DNA from 4 places in the Streptomyces sp. 1331.2 genome. Region 1 is predicted to be linked to each of the others. Evidence: riboswitches for the same ligand, from Rfam matches in the RefSeq annotation. Region 1 holds a riboswitch; each other region holds the start of a gene.

What was found. A riboswitch is a leader RNA that binds a small molecule or an ion and turns the genes downstream of it on or off. The one in region 1 is predicted to bind cobalamin.
Region 2: it holds a riboswitch for cobalamin, as region 1 does, so the genes downstream of both, CRP52_RS26735 (HoxN/HupN/NixA family nickel/cobalt transporter) here and CRP52_RS11485 (ribonucleoside-diphosphate reductase subunit alpha) in region 1, are expected to answer to the same signal.
Region 3: it holds a riboswitch for cobalamin, as region 1 does, so the genes downstream of both, CRP52_RS08080 (cobalamin biosynthesis protein) here and CRP52_RS11485 (ribonucleoside-diphosphate reductase subunit alpha) in region 1, are expected to answer to the same signal.
Region 4: it holds a riboswitch for cobalamin, as region 1 does, so the genes downstream of both, metE (5-methyltetrahydropteroyltriglutamate--homocysteine S-methyltransferase) here and CRP52_RS11485 (ribonucleoside-diphosphate reductase subunit alpha) in region 1, are expected to answer to the same signal.

What each region holds. Positions count from the first base shown of each region.
Region 1 covers NZ_OBMJ01000001.1:2,741,448-2,747,033, reverse strand. The annotation lists gene CRP52_RS11490 (ribonucleotide-diphosphate reductase subunit beta) at 1-435, opposite strand, end outside; gene CRP52_RS11485 (ribonucleoside-diphosphate reductase subunit alpha) at 435-2,840, opposite strand; cobalamin riboswitch at 3,034-3,189, opposite strand; gene CRP52_RS11480 (glycosyltransferase family 39 protein) at 3,239-4,921, opposite strand; gene CRP52_RS11475 (glycoside hydrolase family 26 protein) at 4,918-5,586, opposite strand, start outside.
Region 2 covers NZ_OBMJ01000001.1:6,145,148-6,150,733, reverse strand. The annotation lists gene CRP52_RS26740 (DMT family transporter) at 1-696, shown strand, start outside; gene CRP52_RS26735 (HoxN/HupN/NixA family nickel/cobalt transporter) at 772-1,887, opposite strand; cobalamin riboswitch at 1,920-2,133, opposite strand; gene CRP52_RS26730 (ArsR/SmtB family transcription factor) at 2,216-2,599, shown strand; gene CRP52_RS26725 (hypothetical protein) at 2,654-4,330, shown strand; gene CRP52_RS26720 (IS701 family transposase) at 4,411-5,586, shown strand, end outside.
Region 3 covers NZ_OBMJ01000001.1:1,935,862-1,941,447, forward strand. The annotation lists gene CRP52_RS08065 (hypothetical protein) at 1-905, opposite strand, end outside; gene CRP52_RS08070 (alpha/beta hydrolase) at 1,181-2,293, opposite strand; gene CRP52_RS08075 (transcriptional regulator) at 2,423-3,106, opposite strand; cobalamin riboswitch at 3,315-3,445, shown strand; gene CRP52_RS08080 (cobalamin biosynthesis protein) at 3,633-4,586, shown strand; gene CRP52_RS08085 (cobyric acid synthase) at 4,583-5,586, shown strand, end outside.
Region 4 covers NZ_OBMJ01000001.1:635,489-641,074, reverse strand. The annotation lists gene CRP52_RS02815 (MDR family NADP-dependent oxidoreductase) at 1-11, shown strand, start outside; gene CRP52_RS02810 (MFS transporter) at 15-1,256, shown strand; cobalamin riboswitch at 1,507-1,744, shown strand; gene metE (5-methyltetrahydropteroyltriglutamate--homocysteine S-methyltransferase) at 1,906-4,221, shown strand; gene CRP52_RS02800 (extracellular catalytic domain type 1 short-chain-length polyhydroxyalkanoate depolymerase) at 4,393-5,220, opposite strand.

The sequences.
Region 1 (5,586 bases):
CTTGGCCTTCTGCGCGATCGACGGAATGTTCTCGACCGCCGCGAAGGCCGCCGCGCGGTCCTCCGGGTCGGGCAGGTACGTGTCGAGCAGCGTCAGGTAGAACTGCACATGCACGGCCTCCTCGAACAGCTGACGCGACAGGTACAGCCGCGCCTCCGGGGAGTTGATGTGCTTGTAGAGGCTCAGCACCACGTTGTTCGCGACGATCGAGTCACCGGTCGCGAAGAACGCGACCAGCCGGCCGATCATGTGCCGCTCGCCCTCGCTCAGCTTCGCCAGGTCGGCGACGTCCGAGTGCAGGTCCACCTCTTCCACGGTCCAGGTGTTCTTGATCGCGTCCCGGTACCGGTCGTAGAACGACGGGTAGCGCATCGGGCGCAGCGTCAGCTCGAAGCCGGGGTCGAGCAGCATCTTGCGGTCTTCGGACTGAGACATTACTGGCAGGCCTCGCAGGACTCGGGGTTCTCCAGGGAGCAGGCGAGGGCGGCTTCCTGCTCCGGGGTGAGGGTCGGGGTGTTGACCGGCACGGGCGCGGCGGCACGGGCGGCGCCGGGGGCGGCCTGGGCGATGCGGGTGGCCGGGCGCGAACGCAGGTAGTAGGTGGTCTTGAGACCGACCTTCCACGCGTAGGCGTACATCGAGCTGAGCTTGCCGATGGTCGGCGCCGCCATGAACAGGTTCAGCGACTGGCTCTGGTCGAGGTACGGCATGCGGGCCGCGGCCAGGTCGATCAGGGCGCGCTGCGGCAGCTCCCACGCGGTGCGGTACAGCGAACGGACCTCGGCGGGCAGCCAACCCAGGTCCTGCACCGAGCCGTTGGCGTCGCGCAGCGAGTCGCGGGTCTGCTGGTCCCAGACGCCGAGCTCCTTGAGCTCGCGCACCAGGTACGGGTTGACCTGCAGGAACTCGCCGCTCAGGGTCTCGCGCTTGAACAGGTTGGACACCTGCGGCTCGATGCACTCGTACACGCCGGCGATGGAGGCGATGGTCGCGGTTGGGGCGATCGCGAGCAGCAGCGAGTTGCGCAGGCCGGTCTCGGCGATGCGGGCGCGCAGCGCCGTCCAGCGGTCGGCCCACTGCGGGGCGGCCGTCGGGAAGTGGTCGATGTGCAGTTCGCCGCGGGCGGCGCGGGTCTCGCCGTACGCCTCGTGGCGGCCCAGCTGCTCGGCGAGGTCCGCGGAGCGCTCGTAGGCGGTGAGCATGATGCGCTCGGCGATCAGCGTGGAGAGCTGCTTGGCCTCCGCCGAGTCGAAGTCGATCCGCAGCTTGAAGAAGACGTCCTGCAGGCCCATCACGCCGAGGCCGACCGGGCGCCAGCGGGAGTTGGAGGTGCCGGCCTCGGTCGTCGGGTAGAAGTTGATGTCCACCACGCGGTCGAGGAAGGTGACGGCGGTGCGGACGGTGGCGTCCAGGCGCTCCCAGTCCATGGCGTTGATCAGGTCGTCGGCGCGGGCATCAAGAGCCACGTGCGCACCGAGGTTGACCGACCCCAGGTTGCAGACGGCGGTCTCGGAGTCGTCCGTGACCTCCAGGATCTCGGTGCACAGGTTGGAGGAGTGCACCGTGCGGCCGGGCAGCGCGGTCTGGTTGGCGGCGCGGTTGGAGGCGTCCTTGAAGGTCATCCAGCCGTTGCCGGTCTGCGCCAGGGTGCGCATCATGCGGGCGTACAGGGTCTGCGCGGGGATGGTGCGCACGGCCTTGCCGGCCAGCTCGGCCTTGCGGTAGGCCTCGTCGAACTCGGCGCCCCACAGGTCGACGAGCTCGGGCACGTCGGCCGGGGAGAACAGCGACCAGTCCTCGTTGGCGTTGACCCGGCGCATGAACTCGTCCGGGATCCAGTGCGCCAGGTTGAGGTTGTGGGTGCGGCGGGCCTCTTCGCCGGTGTTGTCGCGGAGCTCCAGGAACTCCTCGATGTCGGCGTGCCAGGTCTCCAGGTAGACGCAGGCCGCGCCCTTGCGCCGGCCGCCCTGGTTGACGGCGGCGACGGAGGAGTCGAGGGTGCGCAGGAACGGCACGATGCCGTTGGACTTGCCGTTGGTGCCGCGGATCAGGCTGCCGCGCGAGCGGATGCGCGAGTAGGACAGGCCGATGCCGCCGGCGTGCTTGGACAGGCGGGCGATCTGCGCGTAGCGGTTGTAGATCGAGTCCAGGTTGTCCAGCGGGGAGTCGAGCAGGTAGCAGCTCGACATCTGCGGGTGCCGGGTGCCGGAGTTGAAGAGCGTCGGCGAGGAGGTCAGGTACTCCAGGCGGCTCATCAGGCCGTACAGCTCGGCCACCTCGCGCACCGACTGCTCGTTGTCGCCGACCGCCAGGCCACAGGCGACGCGGAGCAGGAAGTGCTGCGGGGTCTCGATCACCTTGCGGGTGATCGGGTGGCGCAGCAGGTAGCGGGACTGCACGGTGCGCAGGCCGAAGTACTCGAAGCGGTCGTCGCCGGCGGTGTCGATCAGCGCGTCCAGGGCGGCGGCGTGCTTGGCGACGAACTCCGCGGTGGTGTCGCCGATCAGGCCCTCGGTGTGGCCGACGGCGATCGAGGCGGAGAAGGACGTGGAGCCCTGGCTGTTCGCCTCGTCGACGATCTCCAGGGCGAGCAGGCGGGCGGCCAGCTTCGAGTACTGGGGGTCCTCGGCGATCATCGACGCGGCGGCGTCCACGGCCAGCCCGCGCAGCTCGGCGAAGTCCGAGCCGGCGTGGCGGCCGCGCAGCGCGGCAGCGGCGACGTGGCCGGGGTCGACCTCGGGGAGGTCGGCACTGCGGTCGGTGAGAAGCCGCAGCAGGGCGCCGCCGGGGTCGGTGACCGTCGGGTCGGTGAAGGCGGTACCGGAGCCCTGGGCGGGCAGGGTGGCTGAGGCAGCGGTGGTCAAGGCGCTCTCTCCTGGCGGCGATCGGCGGCGGTGATCGGGGCCACCGGGCCGATCGGGGCAGGGGAGCACGGCACGAACGCAAGGCGGCGTCGCGCGACGGTGTCTCCCCGGCCCGCCCGCGAGGCCCGGAGGGGTACTGCTGGTGCTGGCGCGGCCTCTTGCGGGAGGGCCGTGGCGCACGCTGGCGGCAGGTACTCGGACTCGCGGGCACGGCTGCTGGAACCGCCCGCTCACCGCTGCGGGGCAGTCCCGGATTCGCACCGGGTTCCCCTGCATCGACAGCAGGAGTGAGCATACATGTAGTGCCACCGGACTGCGGCGGCACCATATGTTGTGCCTGTCGTGTCGGCTGTGCGGGCGGGCCCGGTGGCCCGTCAGTGCTTGAGATAGACCTTGTACGTGCTCGAATCGCCGGTCGGCGAGGTGAACTGGGCGACCAGCCGGTAGTGCCCGCTGCCCGCCAGGGCGTCGCTCAGGGCCCGGTCGGTGGCCCGCGGCGCGGTGCTGTCGAGGACGACCATGGTGAACCAGCCGTCCCGGATCGCGGCGGTGCTGCCGTCGTCGCCGTGGTGCTGCACGCCGGCGCCGTCGCGGTAGTCCGTCCCGGCGCGGGCCGAGACCCACTGCTCGGGCTTGCTGACCGCGCCGAGGTAGTACTCGGCGAGTCCGTCGACCTCGGTGAGGTAGTGGGCCTGCGGCGCCGTGTGGACCCGCAGGACGGCCAGCAGGCGGCCGGAGTCGGGACCGTTCTGGTAGCGCAGGGCGGACTGCTCCAGGCCGAGGGCGAGCAGCGCGACCCAGACCAGGATGCCGAGCTGGGGGTGGCGGAAGTGGGCGCCGACCAGCCGGGTCAGGCCGACCCCGGCCAGCGGGGCGGCGAGCAGCATGCCGTAGCCGAGGTGGCGGAACAGCGCGCCCGAGGTGCCGGTCCACAGGTGGGCGGCCGGGACGAGCAGGGCGGTGGCGGTGAGCACGGTGCCGAGCAGGGCGCGCCGGCCCCGGGAGGTGGGCGCGGCGTCCTTCTCGGAAGCGTCGTGCTCGTTCATCTGCTCCTTGCGGGCGTAGGCGATGGTGCCGGCGACCGCGAGGACGGTGAACAGGCCGCTCCACTGGAGGGTGGAGAGCAGGATGGACCCGGCCGAGCCGGGGGCGTTGCCGTGCGAGGGCGACCAGCCGGCGACCCGGCCGAGCGTGCCGTACGGCAGCAGCAGGACGAGGGTGGCGGCGGCGAGCGGCAGTGCGCGCAGGGCGGCCCGGCCGAGCCGGCCGCCCGGCCGGGCGGTGGCCACGGCGAGGGCGACCACCGCGGGGACGGCGAAGGCGGCGGAGTAGGCGACGGCGCAGGCCAGCGCGAGGGGCGGGGCGGCGGTCAGGACCAGGGCCGGATGGCGCCGGGAGGTGAACACCACGGCCCAGGCGGCGAGGGCGACCAGCAGGACGGCCGCGGACTCGGGGGCGGCGTAGAAGCCGACCACGACGGTGGACTGCAGCACGGCGTAGACGGCTATCGCGCAGATCGCGACCCGCTCGTTGAACAGCCGGCGGGTCAGCGAGTAGAGCAGCACCGTGGTGATCAGGGCGAAGCCGAGGCTGAGCAGCCGGGTGCCCCAGATGCCGTTGGCGTCGGCGGCGGCGCCGGCCAGCGGCGGGTAGAGCCAGGGCGAGCCGTTGATCCGGTCGACCAGGTCGGTGGTGACCGGGGTGCCGTGCAGCAGGTGGGCGAGCTGCTGGCGGCCGGCGACCATGGCGGCGGCCTCGTCGGGGTGCGCGGCGGCGAGCAGGCGCAGCGAGAGCGCGGCCTGGACGGCCAGGACGGCGCCGAGCAGGCCGCGGGCGATCCAGCGGCGGCGGGGGCTGGTGCCCGGGTCCCAGCCGATCGCGGGGACCGGGGGGATGGTGTACGGGGCCAGCTCGACGCCGTCGGGGTTGTCGACGGCGACGGCGGTGTCGGTGTCCGCAGCCGTGGCCGCTTCTTCGTCGGCGGGCTGCTGCGGGCCGGCGGGGTGCTGCGGGCCGGCGGGGTGCTTCGGGCTGGGGGAGAGGTCGCTGTTCATCATGGGTTCCGGAGGTCGAAGCCGTAACGGGGGGCGGCCACCCGCTTCTTGAAGGCGGCGAGGGTGTCCGGAACGGTCTCGACCCGCCAGTCCGCCCGCTTGATCATGTTGAACCAGATGAAGCCGACGATGTCGTCGTGAGCCTCCATCCCGGAGAACAGCTGGTCGACGAAGGCCTGTTGGTGCCTGCCCTGCTCGGCGGCGGTCTCGCTGATGAAGAACGGCTTCTGGGAGAAGGTGCGGATCTCGGCCATGGTCGGGCCGTACAGGGCCTCGAAGGTCTTGGGGCCGTCGTTGGTGAAGTAGCCGGTCATGCCGGCCCAGTCGACGTAGGTGTCGCCGGGGTAGTACGGCGCCAGGCGGGTGTTGGGCGCGGGGACGGTGATGTTGGGGCTCCAGACCCAGATCACGTTGGTGGCGCCGGCCTGGTCGAAGAGGTCGTGGACGTGGCGCCAGGCGGCGACGAAGTCCTCGGGGCTCGCGGCTTGGCGCCCCCAGGGGTACCAGTCGCCGTTCATCTCGTGCGCGATGCTGATGGCGATCGGCAGGTTGAGCTTGGCGACGGCCTTGGCGACGCCGCGCACGTAGTCGTCGGTGTCGCCGGCCGCGATCGCGGCGAGCGAGGGCTCGTGCGGCTCCCAGGCCATGAAGGGCAGGGCGCCGGCGTC
Region 2 (5,586 bases), 3.4 Mb from region 1:
GCCGCCTCCCCCGTGCTCTGGTACGCCGTCGCGGCCGGGGTGATCGGCCCGTTCGCGATGCTCGCCTTCTACCGCGCGCTCGCGCTCGGCCCGATGGGCGTGGTCTCCCCGCTGACCACCGTCTCCGTGGTGGTACCGGTCGGCGTCGGCCTCGCGCTCGGCGACCGCCCCGGGCCCGGCCAGGTCGCCGGGATCGCGGTGGCCGTGGCCGGCGTGGTGCTGGCCGCCGGTCCGGAGCGCGGCGGCCCGGCCGCCGCCCGCAGCGCCCTGCTGCTCACCCTGGGCGCCGCCGTCGGCTTCGGCACCGTGATGGCCCTGATCGCCCACGCCTCGACCGGCGGCGGGCTGCTGCTGGCGCTCTGCGTCCAGCGGGTCTGCAACGTCGCCGTCGGCGGCGCCGCCCTGCTCACCGGCCCGCGCGGCGCCGGCGGGAGCGGCACCGGCCGGCTACTGCCCGGGCTGCGGGCCCGGCTGCCCGCGCTCACCGCGATCGGGCTCGCCGACGTCGCCGCCAACGCGCTCTTCGCGATGGCCTCGCACCGCGGCTCGGCCACCGTTGCCGCCGTCCTGTCCTCGCTCTACCCGGTGGTCACCGCACTGATGGCCCGCGGGGTGTTCAAGGAACGGCTGCGCCCGGTCCAGGTGCTCGGCGCCGGGCTGGCCGTCGCGGGCACCCTGCTGCTCGCGGCCGCATGAGCAACGCTCATGGGGGCGCCCCCATGAGCGAACCTCATGCCCCCACCCCATGAGCCCCGCTCATGCCCTCCCGGCTCACTCCCCCTGGGGGGTCCAGCGCTTCTCGACCCGGGCCAGCTTCCAGTACCCGATCGCCAACGCCCAGACCACCACGAACAGCCCGGCGATCGCGTAGCCGACGTTGTCCAGCGAGATGTCCGCGATCCAGCCGGTCACCGGGTCGGTCAGGTCGAGCTTCTCGTGCAGCACCCCGACCAGCTCGATGGTGCCGATGATGAAGGCCACCGCGATCGACAGCCCAGTGATGGTCAGGTTGTAGTACACCTTCCGCACCGGGTTGGAGAACGCCCACTGGTACGCGAAGTTCATGAAGGTCCCGTCCAGCGTGTCGAACAGGCTCATCCCGGCCGCGAACAGCAGCGGCAGGCAGACGATGGCGTACCAGGGCAGCCCGGCGGCCGCCCCCGAGCCGGCCATCACCATCAGGGTGACCTCGGTCGCGGTGTCGAAGCCCAGACCCAGCACCATGCCGACCGGGAACATCTGCCCGGGCCGGGTGATCGAGCGGGTCGCCCGGTTCAGCACCCGGGCCATGAAGCCGCGCGAGTCCAGGTGCGCCTCCAGCTCCGCCTCGTCGAACTGCCCCGCCCGCATCGACCGGAACACCTTGAGGATGCCGAGCAGCGCCGCCAGGTTGAGCGCGCCGATCAGGTAGAGGAACACGCCGGAGGTGGTGGTCCCGATCACGCCGAGCCACTTGTGGGTGGCCGACTCGTCGTCCATCAGCGTGTTCGCCAGCTGCGCACCGCCCGCGACCAGGGCGGCCATGATGACCACCATCGAGGAGTGCCCGAGCGCGAACCAGAAACCCACCGAGACCGGCCGCTTGCCGTCCGCCATCAGCTTGCGGGTGGTGTTGTCGATCACCGCGATGTGGTCGGCGTCGAAGGCGTGCCGCATCCCGAGCGTGTACGCGGTGATACCCAGGCCCACCCCGAAGACCTGGGTACCGACCGCGTACCGCTCGGGTGCGACCAGGAAGATGAGCGTCCCGAAGGCCACCACGTGCATGGCCAGGATCACCCCCATCAGCCCGGCCGTACGGACGGTGTCCTCGCGCCTCCATCTGAACGTCGGCAGCACGGACGGGGCCGTCTTCGCCCCGTCGGCAATGGTTTCGGGCAGGGTCATCTCAGGATCACGCTCCAACACCTCGTGGAAAGACTTCGTGAAGCGCCGTGGCCGGTCTCCTGGCTTACGGGACGTCCGGGCCCGCCTTCCCAGGCGCGCGAGGCACCCAGTGGCGTCATGGACCCGAACGGCATTCCGTCGCGGACGAAGGAATGACCCGATCACAGTGGCGAGGGCCGCTCCGGAATCCGGACCCCTGAGGGTCCGTCACCGGTCTTCCCGAGCACCACGGCGGGGAACACCGTAGGGGTCGCGCCCCGACCCATGCAAGGCTGCGCACCTGCGCAGGTGTCCAGGATCACAGGCCCTCGCCTGCAAGAATGTGCGCATGCATCTCGTACCGGCCGACCGCGCGGGCCACCGCACCATCGACGGACACCGGGTCTGCGAGGCCATCGCCGCCATCGGCGACACCGCGCACGTCCGGTCCTGGTCCGAGCGGTTCTCCCTGCTCGCCGACCCCGGGCGGCTCGCCCTGCTGCTCGCCCTGCACCGCGCCGGCCCGCTCGCCGTCAGCGACCTCGCCGTCGCCACCGGCATGCGCGACCCCGCCGTCTCCCAGGCCCTGCGCCTGCTCCGCACGGCCGGCGTGGTCACCGGCGACAAGGACGGACGCGTGGTGCGCTACCGGCTCGTGGACGAGAGCATGCGCCCCCTCCTCGACGAGTGCGCCGCCGCCGAACACCACGAGCCCACCGCAGCCGCCGGCTGACCGACACTCGGGGAACAGCACCCGGGCGGCAGCCCGGATGAGTACGATCATGGCGTGCCGTCCCACCCCCACGTCTGGCCCGCCGACCGGTGGAACACCCGACCGGTCAAGGCCCGCGTGCTGGCGGTCGCCCGCACCCTCACCTCGGCCACCCGGGTCCTGGACGTCCTCGCCCTGCTCGACCCGGACGGCGTCGAACGGTACTTCACCGTCAACCCCGGCTCCGTCTTCGCCGACCGCGCCCTGGACGACTACCTGCACGCCCTGCCCGGCTTCACCGTGCTGGACTGGGAGGACGCCGTCCGGCGCCGCTTCGACCTCGCCGTCGCCTGCGCCGTCCACTCCTCCATGCACCGCCTGGACGCCGGCCTCGTCGTCCTCCCGCACGGCGCCGGCTACAACCGCCTGGTGACCGAGTCCACCCGCGACACGGTCAGCTCCGCCGGCCTCTCCCGGCACGAACTCACCCACCACGGGCGGGTGTTCGTCGACGTCCTCGGCCTGTCCCACCCCGAACAGCTGGACCGCCTCCGGACCTCCTGCCCCGAGGCACTGGACGTCGCCCGAGTGGTCGGCGACCCGTGCTTCGACCGGATGCTCGCCAGCCTGCGCTCCCGCGACGCCTACCGCGCCGCACTCGGCGCCGTCGACGGCCGCCGCCTCGTCGTCGTCGACTCCACCTGGAGCGAGCACTCGTTATTCGGCCGGCACCCCGATCTGCCCCGGCACCTGGTCCGCCGACTGCCCGCCGACGAGTACACGGTGGCCGTCGTCCTGCACCCCAACATCTGGAGCCGGCACGACCCCGAGGCCCTGCTCGACACCGCCTGCCGGATGGGTCTGCGCCTGATCCCGCCCCACCAGGGCTGGCAGGCCGCCCTGGTCGCCGCCGACTGCCTGATCGGCGACCACGGCTCGGTCTCCGTCTACGGCGCCGCCCTGGAACGGCCCACCCTGCTCGCCGCCACCGGCGCCGCGGAACTCGACCCGGGCTCCCCCAGCTACGCCTTCGGCCAGGCCGCACCCCCGCTCGACCCCGACGGCGACCTCGCCGCCCAGATCGAACTGGCCCTGCAGAAGCAGGACCCGGCCGCACTGCGCACCGTCACCGACCGCTCACTGAGCCGGCGCGGCCACTCCGCCGAACTGCTGCGCCCGCTGCTCTACTCCTTCCTGGAGCACCTGGACGAACCCGAGCACGCACCGCTCCTGCCGCCCTACCCCAAGCCCGTCCCGCGCCCCGACACCACCGACGCTCCCACGGCGTACGACGTCGAGGGCGAGAGCGAGGGCACCGAAGTCACCCTGCGCCGCTACCCCTTCGACCCCCGTGACCACACCCCGCGCGGCTTCCACGCGCTCAGCGACGACCACCCCGGCGACGAACTGCGCTACACCGCCGAGGTCCTGGCCCGCACCGAGGTCCACGCCGAACGCCCCGCCACCCGCTGGCTCGCCGACGCCGCCGCCGAACTCCCCGGCCTCGCCGTCGCGGTGGCCGCCCTCGGCCCGGCCCGCCACCTGCTCCGGCTGCACACCGGCCTGCTGCTGGAGGCCTGCGCCGAACGCGACTGGAGCAGCCCCGAACCCCGCCTCGACCCGCTGCTGCTCGGCTCCGCCGTGGCCTGCTGGCTCGCCGACGGCGGCGACCCGGCCGGCCTCCCCGAGCACGGCCTCACCATCCGCACCGGCGAGCACCGCACCCGGGTCTCCTTCACCACCGGGCCCTAGTAGGGCTTGGTCAGGTCGGTGCCGTGGTGGCGTGTCCTGGGGAGTAGGTGGCGCGTTGTTGGTGTGTGACACCTGGGGAGATGGCCGAGGTCCGGGAGGACCTGGAGGCGTTCACGGCGGGGTTGTTCGAAGCGTTCACGCGCGCTGACCAGCGGCGTTGGGGGCAGGCGTACGTGCGTGGGCTGCTCCTGGACGGCAAGCGGAAGTCGGTGGAGCCGATGGCCGCGCGGCTCGGGGAGGACGGAAACCGGCAGGCTCTCGCGCACTTCGTCACGACAAGCCCCTGGGATCCGGCACATGTCCGGGCCCGTTTGTCCTGGAGGATGCAGGACGCCATCGATCCGACCGCGCTGATCATCGACGACACGGGGTTCCTCAAGGACGGCGACGCGTCGGCGTGTGTGTCGCGGCAGTACACCGGAACCGCGGGCAAGGTCACCAACTGCCAAGTGGGCGTCTCGCTCCACTTGGCCCGTGACCACGCCTCGGCGCCGGTCAACTGGCGGCTGTTCCTCCCCGCGTCCTGGGACCCCGAATCGACGAAGGCCGACCCGGACAAGGTCGCCCGGCGAGACCGGTGCGGCATCCCCGCAGGCCTGGGCCACGTGGAGAAGTGGCAGCTGGCCCTGGACATGATCGACGAGACCCGGTGCTGGGGTGTCCACGTCCCGCTCGCCATCGCCGACGCCGGATACGGCGACGCCGCGGCCTTCCGCCTCGGCCTCCAGCAACGCGGCCTGCACTACGTGCTGGGGATCTCCACCACGCCGACCGCGCACCCTGCCGAAGCCCGGCCCGTCACGCCCGCCTACAGCGGCACCGGCCGGCCGCCGGTGGCGAAGTACCCGGACAAGGCCCGCAGTGTGAAGGACCTGGCCATCGCTGCCGGGCCGAAAGCGGCCAGGCCGGTGTCGTGGCGGGAGGGGTCGCGCCCAGGCAAGGCGAAGAGCGGCTTCAAGCGGATGTATTCGCGCTTCGTGGCGCTGCGGATCCGCCCGGCCGGACGCGAGATCCGCGACGCCACCGAGGGCGTGGAGCTGGCCGAGTGCTGGCTGCTGGCCGAATGGCCCGCCAAGGAAGCCGAGCCGGTCCAGTTCTGGCTCTCGAACCTGCCCGCCGACACCCCGCTGACCACTCTGGTGCGAATGGCCAAGCTCCGCTGGCGGATCGAGCACGACTACCGGGAGATGAAACAGGCCCTCGGCCTGGCCCACTTCGAGGGCCGCACGTTCACCGGCTGGCATCACCACGTCACG
Region 3 (5,586 bases), 810 kb from region 1:
CTCTGCTCGATGTGCCCGGCCGCGGTCTGCGCGACCGTGCAGATCTCCTCCAGCTTCGCCCGCACCGCCCAGTGGCCGAGCGGCGACAGCTCGGCGGCATCGTTCCTGCGCGTCAGCGCGCCGACGGCGGCCAGGCCGTCCAGCATCCAGTCCAGCACCGCGGCCACGTCCGAGGGCGCCGGCGGGGTGTCGATCTGCGGCTCCCGGCAGGTGCCGCGGACCGCCGACACCGCGGAGGCGGCGTGCGGCACGGGCGACAGGCCCGGCCCGCCGGCCCCGCCACCGACCCGGCGCTCGTCCAGGCCCCGGCGCAGCAGCTCCAGCAGCTCGCTCTCGGCCACCGGGCCGTCCACCAGGTGCAGGAAGGAGAGCAGCTGCGGGGCCTGGTCCACGGCCTGGCCGGCCAGCACGGCGAACACCCCGCGCAGCGCGGCGGGCGGCACCGGGGCGAGCAGCGTCCAGGCGTCGAACAGCGCCGACCAACCGCGGATCACGGCCTCGTCGTCGTGCTCCCAGGCGTGCAGGCGCCAACCGGGGCCGGCCCCGGCGTCCCGGGCCTCCACCAGGCCCACCAGCAGCGCCTGACCCCAGGCCTTGGCGGCGGCGCCGACCGTCATGGCCAGCGCCCGGCCCGCCGCACGGGCGTCCTCCGGCAGCAGCTCGCCGCGCTTGTCGACCTCCTCCAGATCCCCGGCCCAGCGGGCGATCCGGACGGCGTCCACCAGCATCCGGCGGGCCAGCGGGGCCAGCTCGGCCGGCGCGGGGAAGCCCTCGGGTACGGGAACCCGGCCCCGCCCGGGGGCCGGCGCGGGCCCCCGCCTCCGGGGTACGCCGTTACGGGGGACACCCGCCCCGGCCGGCCTGCCACCGGCGGGCCGGTGGGCCGTACCGGGGAGACGGGTCACCGTCGCACCGGTACCGATCGTCGGCGGGAGCGGGGCATCACGGTCGCGCGGGTTCCGAGACGTCACGTCGAGCAGTCTTCCCCTTGTACGGGCCTTCTGTCACATCCGGTTGTCCGTACGACCGGACGACCGGTGACCGCACCTCCGCAAGATCGGGCAACAGTGGCAAACCGGCTGGCCGGAAACGTGTGGCCTGCCCATGCCAGGTCGGCGGCGACGGTCGCTGGGCCCGTTCGATCGATTACGGAGCGTGTCGGAGGCGGTTCGCCGGCGTCCTAGAGGAGCGGGGTGAGCCAGCGGCGGAGGAGCTCGGTGTAGCGGTCGGGGGCTGTGTTCCAGAGGGTGGCGTGGTCGGCGCCGGGGAAGGACTGGAGGCTGACCACGTCGGGGCGGGCCGCGGCGAGGCGTTCGGCGCTGCGGAAGGGGGACACCCGGTCGCCCGGGCTGTGCAGCAGCAGGGTGGGGACGCGCAGGTCGCCGCCCTCGGCGATGCGGGCGAAGTCGGCCAGGTCCACGCCGGTGCGGCCCTGCGCGGCCAGGGCTCCGAGTTCGGCGGCGGCGCCCTTCAAGCCCAGCCGTTCGGCGTCCCGGCGGGCGGTGGCCGGGAGGTCGAGGACCGGCGAGTCGAGGACCAGTCCGCTGACGGCGTTCGCCCAGGCGGAGCGGGCCGCCGCCTGCAGGACCATGGTGGCGCCGACGGACCAGCCGTACAGGATCACCCGGCCCGCGCCGTGGCCGAGCGCCAGCCGGATCGCCGCCTCGACGTCGCGCCACTCGGTCTCGCCGAAGTGGCTGTAGCCGTCCGGGGAGGCGGGGGCGCCCTCGTCGCCGCGGTAGGTGACGGCGAGGGCGGGCAGGCCGAGGCGGTCGAGGACGGGGAGGACCGGGAGGGTCTGCCGGCGGTCGGCCTCGGGGCCGTGGACCAGGATCACCCAGGTGCCGCGCTTGCCGTCCAGGTACCAGGCGGGCAGGTCGCCGAGCTCGCCGTCGACGGCCGTCTCGGTGTAGGCGAGGCCGAGCGCCCGGGTGGGGTCGCCGAGGTGCACGCGGGGGGTGAAGCGGACCTCCGTGCCGGGGGTGAGGGTGCCCTGGTCGGCGCGGACCAGCCGGCGGGTGACACCCTGCTCGTCGCTGTGCAGGACCTCCTCGACCACCGCGTGGCCGTCCTCGCCCCACTCCACCGCCCAGCGGCCGGGGCGCAGGCTCTCGGGGCTGCGGCTGAACGTGATCCGGCCGACGCCCAGGCTCCGGACCAGGACCGGCCCGGACTCCTGGACGGTGGCCACCGGACGGACCATCCGCTCGGAGGCCCGGCGGCCGACCACCAGGACGACGGCCCCCGCCCCGACGGCGGCGGCCGCCACGACGGCAGCGGTACCCCAGCGCATATCGTTCCCCGCTCTGTTGGTCACGGACCGGACGGCGTTCGTGCACCAGTTCACCGGTGCCCCGACCGCCCGGCCACCGGGCTGGGCCGTCCGGGTCACCGTGGCCGGACACCCCGGCCGGTCTCGGCGTCAGTCGGTCTCGGCGGCGAGGAGGTGCCAGAAGCGGTCGGTGAGGGTGTCGAGGGTGGGGGGCGGGGTGGCACGGGCGGTGATGCCCCAGTGGGTGGGGACGTGGTGTTCCTGATGGAGGGCGGCGAGGACGGCGGCGAGGGAGTCGGCGGGGGCCGGGACGATGCGGGCGAGCGCACGCAGCTGCGGCTGCCAGCGGCCGGCCGCGCACTGGCGGAGGAGGTGGTCGAGGGCTTCTCCGCGGCCGGTGGCCTCGACGAGCTCGGGCAGGCTCAGGTGGAGGACGTCGGCGAGGGCGAGGGTCTGGTCCTCGTCGCCGTCCCAGTGGCCGGTCAGTTCGGCCTGCCGGTAGGCGGCGAGGGTGGTGCCGGTGCGTTCGGCGACCGCGGCCTGGCCGAGTTCGCAGGCGATCCGGTGGTCGCGCAGGCTCACCGGGCGGGTGTCCATCAGGTGGGCGGCGGGGCACCAGAGGGCTCGGGCGAGGGCGATGAGTTCCGGTTCGTTCGGCCGCAGCTCACCGCTCTCCCAGGCCAGGACGTGGCCGGGCAGCAGCCGGACGCCGTGGGCCGCCATGCCCTCGGCGACCTGTTCGGGGGTCAGGCCGAGCCCGGCCCGGTGGGCTCGGGCGGCCGCGGGGGAGAACGGCACCGGAGGTGGGACGGAAGCGGACTTTTTGCGACGCATGCCACCGAACGGTAGGGGCCCGTCGCGGCGCGGCCCCAGCGACCGAACCCACGAAGCGGCCGCTGCCGGGGCGCTGCTCCGCTGGGCGATCCCACAGCTCATCGGGCGTTGCCCGGCGCGCCCGGCGTGTGACCAACCCCTCCGTGACCTCGGTTGACGGCCGGTTCGGCCGCGTGATGGGATCCTGGGGCCAATCGGAGGCATGGAGAGGAAGCCGGTGCGAGTCCGGCGCGGTCCCGCCACTGTCACCGGGGAGCACGCTCGGAACTATCGCCACGGCGGGCCGTCAGAAGCCGCTGGAAGGCCCGGGGGTGCGTCCGACCCGGAAGCCAGGAGACTCTCGGCCCCCGCTACGTCGATCCAGGGCGCGGACCCTGAGTGAGGACACGCACGCGATGCAGGCTGCCCCGCCCCGCCGAACTCCTGGCCACCTTCCGCCGGGCTGCCCCTCGCCGAGCATCCTTCCGCCGAGCTGCCTCTCGCCGTGCGGCCGGTGACCGTCCGTCCGCGGGCCGGGCGCCCTGCGGTGCGCGCCGCCGCGTTCGCGCTGGGCGCCGTCGCGGGCTACGCCGCCGACGCCCGCTTCGCCGACCCGCGCCGGGGCCACCCGGTCGCCGTCTTCGGCAGCGCCGCGACCAGGCTGGAACGGCGCCTGTGGCGCGACGACCGTACGGCCGGCGCCGGGTACACGGCGCTGTGCGTGGGCGCGGTCGCGGCGGGCGCGCTCGCCCTGGACCGTACGGTGGGCCGGCGCCCGCTGGGCCGGGCCGCGCTGGCGGCGGCCGCGACCTGGACGGTGCTCGGCGGCACCTCGCTGACCAGGGAGGCGCGCAGCATCGGCCGCTCGCTGAAGGACGGCGACCTGCGGGCCGCGCGGGAGCGGCTGCCGCACCTGTGCGGGCGGGATCCGAGCGCGCTGGACGAGCAGCAGATCGCCCGTGCGGTGGTCGAGTCGGTGGCCGAGAACACCGCCGACGCCGTGGTGAACGCCCTGGCCTGGGGCACCCTGGCGGGCACGCCCGGACTGCTGGCCTTCCGCGCGGTGAACACCCTGGACGCCATGGTGGGCCACCGCTCGCCGCGCTACGCCCGGTTCGGCTGGGCCTCGGCCCGGCTGGACGACGTGGCGGGCTGGCCGGGCGCCCGGCTGACGGCCCTGCTGACGGTCGCCGCCGCCCCGCACCCCCGGACCGCCTGGCGGGTGTGGCGGCGCGACGGCTCCGCGCACCCGAGCCCGAACGCGGGCCAGGCGGAGTCGGCCTTCGCGGGCGCGGTGGGGGTGCGGCTGGGCGGGACGCTCCGGTACGGCGAGAGGGTGGAGCACCGTCCGGTGCTGGGCGAGGAGCTGCGGCCGGTGACGGTGGACGACATCGAGCGGGCCTGTGCGCTCTCCCGGCGGGTGGGTGCGCTGGCGCTGGGTACGACGGTCGCGGGGCACGTCCTGCTGCGCGCGCTCCTGGGGAAGAGGGGAAGGGCATGACGAACGCGCTGCTGGTCGCGGGGACGACCTCGGACGCGGGCAAGAGCGTGGTGACGGCCGGCATCTGCCGCTGGCTGGCCCGCCAGGGCGTGCGGGTCGCGCCGTTCAAGGCACAGAACATGTCGCTGAACTCCTTCGTCACCGCCGACGGCGCCGAGATCGGCCGCGCCCAGGCGATGCAGGCGCAGGCGGCGCGGGTGGAGCCGGAGGCGGCGATGAACCCGGTGCTGCTGAAGCCCGGCGCCGACGGCCGCAGCCAGGTGGTGCTGCTGGGCAGGCCGGTCGCCGAGGTCGGCGCGCTGGACTACCGCGAGCGCAAGCCCGTCCTGCTGGAGCGCGCTCTGGAGTGCCTGGCGGATCTGCGCCGGCGGTACGAGGTGGTGGTCTGCGAGGGCGCGGGCTCGCCCGCCGAGATCAACCTGCGCGACCGCGACATCGCCAACATGGGCCTGGCCACGGCCGCCGGGCTGCCGGTGGTGGTGGTCGGGGACATCGACCGCGGCGGCGTGTTCGCGGCGATGTACGGGACGCTGGCGCTGCTGTCGGCGGAGGACCAGCGGCACGTGGCGGGCTGGTTCGTCAACAAGTTCCGCGGCGACGCGCGGCTGCTCGCGCCCGGGCTGGAGATGCTGCACGGGCTGACCGGCCGTCCGGTGCTGGGCACCCTGCCGATGCTGCCCGGGCTCTGGCTGGACGCCGAGGACTCGCTGGACCTGTCCACCGTGGTGGACCGGGTCGACGGCCGCGGGCCGCTCGGCGCGGACGTGCTGCGGGTGGCCGTGGTGCGCTTCCCCCGGCTCTCCAACTTCACCGACCTGGACGCGCTGGCGCAGGAGCCGGGCGTACTGGTGCGCTGGGCGACCAGGCCGGAGGAGCTGGCCGACGCCGACCTGGTGGTGCTGCCCGGCACCCGGGCCACCGTGGCGGACCTCGCCTGGCTGCGCGAGCGCGACCTGGAGCGGGCGCTGAAGGCGCGGGCGGCGGCCGGGCTGCCGATCCT
Region 4 (5,586 bases), 2.1 Mb from region 1:
GGGAGGAGTGACCGGTGCTCAAGGCCTTCGCGTCCTACCGAGGACTCCTGGCGCTCCCCGGAGCGCGCACCGTGTTCGTCGTCGGGCTGCTCGCCCGCCTCCCGTTCACCGCGGCCTCGATGGCCCTCGCCCTGCACGTCGTCATCGACCTGGACCGCGGCTACGGTGCGGCCGGGCTCGCGGACCTGATGCTGACGGTCGGCGGGGCCGCGGGCGCGCCGCTGCTGGGCCGCTCCCTGGACCGCTTCGGCGTGCGCCCGGTGGTGCTGGTCACCGGCGCGGTCGACGCCGTGTTCTGGATCGGCGCGCCCTACCTCGACTACCCGTGGCTGCTCGCGGCCTCCGTGGTGGCCGGGTTCATGGGCCTGCCGGTGTTCACGGCCATCCGCCGGGCGATCGCCACCAACATCCCCTCCGAGCACCAGCGGCAGGCGTTCGCCCTCGACGCGATCCTGGTCGAGGTCGTCTTCATGGTCGGACCGGCCGTCGCGGTCGGTGCCATCACCGCCGTGAACGACGCGACCGCGACGATGACCGGGATCGGCGTGCTCTACCTGGGAGCCGGTCTGCTGCTCACCCGGCTCGCCCCCGCCGCGGGGTCCGGCGCGGCCGCGGCCGGCCCGAAGGACCCGGCGGAGAAGGAGCCGCGCGGGCGCAGCGTCTGGCTCCGCCCGGGCTTCCTGCTGGTCCTGGGCGTCAGCATGGCGGCGAACCTCGTCCTGGCCGGCAGCGAGATCTCGATCACCGCCGTGCTGCGCGGGGTCGGCGACACCGAGTGGGCCGGCGTCTGCGTCGCGATCTGGTGCGCGGCCTCCATGTTCGGCGGCTTCTGGCACGGCGCCACCAGCCGGCCCTGGCGGCTGCCGCGGCTGATGCTGCTGATGGGGCTCACCATCGCCCCGGTCGGGTTCGTCGGCCACGCGGGCTGGATCTGGCTCGCCCTGGCCATGCTCCCCTCGGGCTTCGTCTGCGCGCCGACCCTCGCCTCGGCCTCCGAGGAGGTCACCCGGGCGGTCCCGCAGTCGGTGGTCGGCCAGGCCGCGGGCCTGCAGGGCTCGGCGATGACCATCGGCGCGGCGATCGGCGCCCCGCTGGCCGGGGCCGTCATCGACCACTCCGCACCGGCCTGGGGCTTCGCGGTCACCGGCCTGGTCGGGGCGTCCCTGGCGGCCCTGACCCTCGCCTACCAGTACGTCGCCAAGCCGAAGCCGGCCGAGAAGTCCACCGACCAGGCCGACGCCCCGGCGACGGTCTGATCCTTCCCTCCCCCCCCGCGACGGGGCCGCACCTGCCCCCGCAGGTGCGGCCCCGTCGCGCGTCACGTTCCCTGAGGCGGTCCGGTTCTCCGGTTCTCCGGTCCGCCGGTATTCCGGCGTGACGCGCAGGCGGGCCCGGAGCCCGCCCGCCGCCAGCTGGGCGCGGAGCCCTCCGACCGGTCCTGACGTCGACACCGTCTCGTTATTCGGACAACTTGAGTGATCCGCCGTTCGGCTCCCACCCCTGCCCCTAAGCTGGCCCTGCAGCTGGTTCGCCCTGTCCGCCAGGCAGGGCGTCGCAAGAGGGAACCCGGTGACGCCTTTCAACGGCCAGTCCGGGACTGCCCCGCAGCGGTGAGTGGGAACGACCGCCGTCATACGCACTGGGCCCGGGTCGGGTCTGGGAAGCGACGGCCAGTAGGTGTCCGCCCTCGACGAGGGTGGGCGTGCCCGCGAGTCCGAAGACCTGCCACTGCCCGTGCGCGACCGTTCGCGCGCGGCCATCCGGTGACCTCGTGGGCGGGTCGGCGACCATACCCGGCAGGCCGGGCCCGCACGTTCGTGGCGGCCGCTGCCCGGTTCGTCATCCCTTCGCGCCCTCGTCCCGTCCCCGGGTACCTGAGGAGACAGACTCGCGAAGGAGAGTCCCTTGACCACGAAGTCCGCAGCCGCGGCAACTCTTGCCACCGCGTACGGCTACCCCCGCCAGGGCCGTAACCGGGAGCTCAAGAAGGCGATCGAGGGTTACTGGAAGGGCACGGTCACCGCCGGGGCATTGCTCGCCACCGCGGCCGACCTGCGCCGGACGAACTGGCAGCAGCTCGCCGACTCCGGCATCGAAGAGGTCCCGACCGGTGACTTCTCGCTCTACGACCACGTGCTGGACACCACCGTGGCCGTCGGCGCGATCCCGGCCCGCCACCGGGAGGCGGTCGAGGCCGACGCGCTCGCCGGGTACTTCGCGATGGCGCGCGGCACCCAGGACGTCGCGCCACTGGAGATGACCAAGTGGTTCGACACCAACTACCACTACCTGGTACCCGAGTTGGGACCGGACACGGTCTTCGCCGCGAACCCGGCCAAGGCCGTCGCCGAGCTCAAGGAAGCCCTCGCGCTCGGCCACGACGCCCGGCCGGTGTTGGTCGGCCCGGTCACCTACCTGCTGCTGGCCAAGCCCGCCCCTGGCGTCGCCGCCGACTTCCAGCCGATCACCCTGCTGGACCGGCTGCTGCCCGTCTACGCGCAGCTGCTGGCCGACCTGAAGGCGGCCGGGGCGGAGTGGGTCCAGCTGGACGAGCCCGCCCTCGTCCAGGACCGCACCCCTGCCGAACTGAACGCCGCCGCCCGCGCCTACCGCGACCTGGGCGCCCTCACCGAGCGCCCGAAGCTGCTGGTCGCGAGCTACTTCGACCGGCTCGGGGAGGCTCTGCCGGTCCTCGCCAAGGCGCCGGTCGAGGGGCTGGCCCTGGACTTCACCGGCCCGGCCGCCGGCAACGTCGACGACCTCGCGGCCGTCGGCGGCCTGCCCGGCAAGCGGCTGGTCGCCGGCGTGATCGACGGGCGCAACGTCTGGATCAACGACCTGGAGAAGTCGCTCGCCACCCTGGCGACCCTGCTCGGCCTCGCCGACCGGGTCGACGTGGCCCCGTCCTGCTCCCTCCTGCACGTGCCCATCGACTCCGCCGTCGAACGCGACGTCGACCCGCAGATCCTGCGCTGGCTCGCCTTCGCCAAGCAGAAGGCCGCCGAGACGGCGCTGCTCGCCCGCGGCCTGCGCGAGGGCACCGGCGCGATCACCGCCCAACTCGCCGCCAACCGCGCCGACCTGGCCTCCCGCGCCAACTCCCCGATCACCCGTGACCCGGCCGTCCGCGCCCGGGTCGCCGCCGTCACCGCGGCCGACGCCCGCCGCCCCCAGCCCTACCCCGTGCGGGCCGAGGCCCAGCGCGCCCGGCTCGGCCTGCCACTGCTGCCCACCACCACCATCGGCTCCTTCCCGCAGACCACCGAACTGCGCGTCGCCCGCGCCGACCTGACGGCGGGCCGGATCGATCCGGCTGCGTACCGGGAGCGGATGGAAGCCGAGGTCCGCGAGGTCATCGCCTACCAGGAGAAGGCCGGCCTGGACGTGCTCGTGCACGGCGAGCCCGAACGCAACGACATGGTCCAGTACTTCGCCGAACAGCTCACCGGATACCTCGCCACCCGGCACGGCTGGGTGCAGTCCTACGGCACCCGCTACGTGCGACCGCCGGTCCTCGCCGGCGACATCTCCCGCCCCCACCCGATGACCGTCGACTGGTTCCGCTACGCCCAGGACCTCACCGACCGCCCGGTCAAGGGCATGCTCACCGGACCGGTCACCATGCTCGCCTGGTCCTTCGTCCGCGACGACCAGCCGCTCGCCGAGACCGCCCGCCAGGTCGCCCTCGCCCTGCGCGACGAGGTCACCGACCTGGAGGCCGCGGGCGCGGCCGTCGTCCAGGTCGACGAACCCGCCCTGCGCGAGACGCTGCCGCTGCGGGCCGCCGGCCGCCCGGCCTACCTCGACTGGGCCACCGGAGCCTTCCGCCTCGCCACCTCCGCCGTCCGAGCCGACACCCAGATCCACACCCACATGTGCTACGCCGAGTTCGGCGCGATCATGACCGCGATCGACGACCTCGACGCGGACGTCATCTCCCTGGAGGCGACCCGCTCCCACATGGAGGTCGCCGGTGAACTCGCCGCAGCCGGCTATCCGCGCGAGGTCGGCCCCGGGGTCTGGGACATCCACTCCCCGCGGGTGCCGAGCACCGAGGAGGTGGTCTCGCTGCTGCGGGCCGGGCTCGCAGCCATCCCGGCCGAGCGGCTCTGGGTCAACCCCGACTGCGGACTGAAGACCCGCGGCTGGCCGGAGACCCGCGCCTCACTGGACGGCCTGGTCGCCGCCGCCCGCCGCCTGCGGGAGGAACTCGCCGGCTGACGTGCCGGATCGAGACGCCGAGGGCGGGCACGGCGGAAGGGGCCGTGCCCGCCCTGGCGGCCCGACCTTTGCCGAGGGGCGCGACGTGGACATCGGGAAACCACTGCGCCCCGCCGGTGCCGGACCCTCCGTACCCGCTCACTCGCAGGCGACTTGTCACCGGCATTGGCCCTAGGGTGCCAGGCCCATGAACTTCAGGGCCAGCAGTGCCATGCCGGGTTTGGGCAGCTCGTGGCCGTACCCCTGGAAGCTGTTGGCCTCGATCGGTGGCCTCGTGCTTGCGTTGCCGTAGCGAGTCCTTGTCCAGATCGCCTGGGGCTGGTCGGTGAAGACCGGGGTTTGGCTGACATCGTGGACGTTGGTCCACTGTTTGATCTCTTCGCCGAGGTTGTGGTGGTCGAGGGCGTCGTCCTCGGTGCCGTGCCACAGCTGGATACGCGGCCGTGGCCCGCGGTAGCCGGGGTAGGCGGCGCGGACCAGGTCACCCCACTCCTGCGGGGTCTTGGAGATCTTGCCGGTGGAGCAGTCACTGTTCCAGCCGCGGAAGGTGCCGGTGTAGAAGCAGTGGTACGGCACGCCCATGAACGCCGACCCGGCTTTGAACACGTCCGGGTAGTCGGCGAGCATGACGTTGGTCAGCATCGCGCCGGAGGAGATGCCGGTCATGTAGACCCGGTGCGGGTTGGCGCCGCGGTTCGCGATCTCCCATCGCACCATCGACATCACGCCGGCCGGGTCGCTGGAGCCGTCGTGCTTCAGTGCGGCGTCCGACGCGACGTCCCAGCACTTGATGTCACCGGTGATCGAGGGGTAGACCACGATGAATCCGTACTGGTCTGCCAGTGACGCGAATTCGGTGCCGCTGAACATGTCGGGGCCGGATCCTGTGCACCAGTGCGCGGCCACGAGCACCGCCGGATGACGGGGCAGCTTGGCCGGGACGTACTCGTACATCTCGATGTTCGTGGGGTTGTAGCCGAAGTCGGCGACCCGGGTCAACGTCGCTGCGGACGCCGGTGATGCCAACGCCGATGATGCTGACGCCGTGCTGCCCGCTAGGACGCTCAGGGCCATGACCGCCGCTGTGGCTGCCTTCCTCATCCATCCTCCCCTCCTGCCGACGCGTGTCGCACGCTCCAGGCCGGCCGCCGCGACCGCGGATCGACGTCGTTGTCTGCCCATGCTTCCTCCAGCGTGCGGATCGGGTTACTGGCGGCACTGTCGGCCGATGCCCGCTCGGTGTGGCCGGATCGGCGTCGGATCTCGCGGCGGAGGCATTGGCCCCCTGCGGTCGGCCTTTCCTCATTGCAGCGTCGAAGCGCTTGGACCAGTTGTGAGGCTAGCGAGGCACCTTCCCGTTCGACA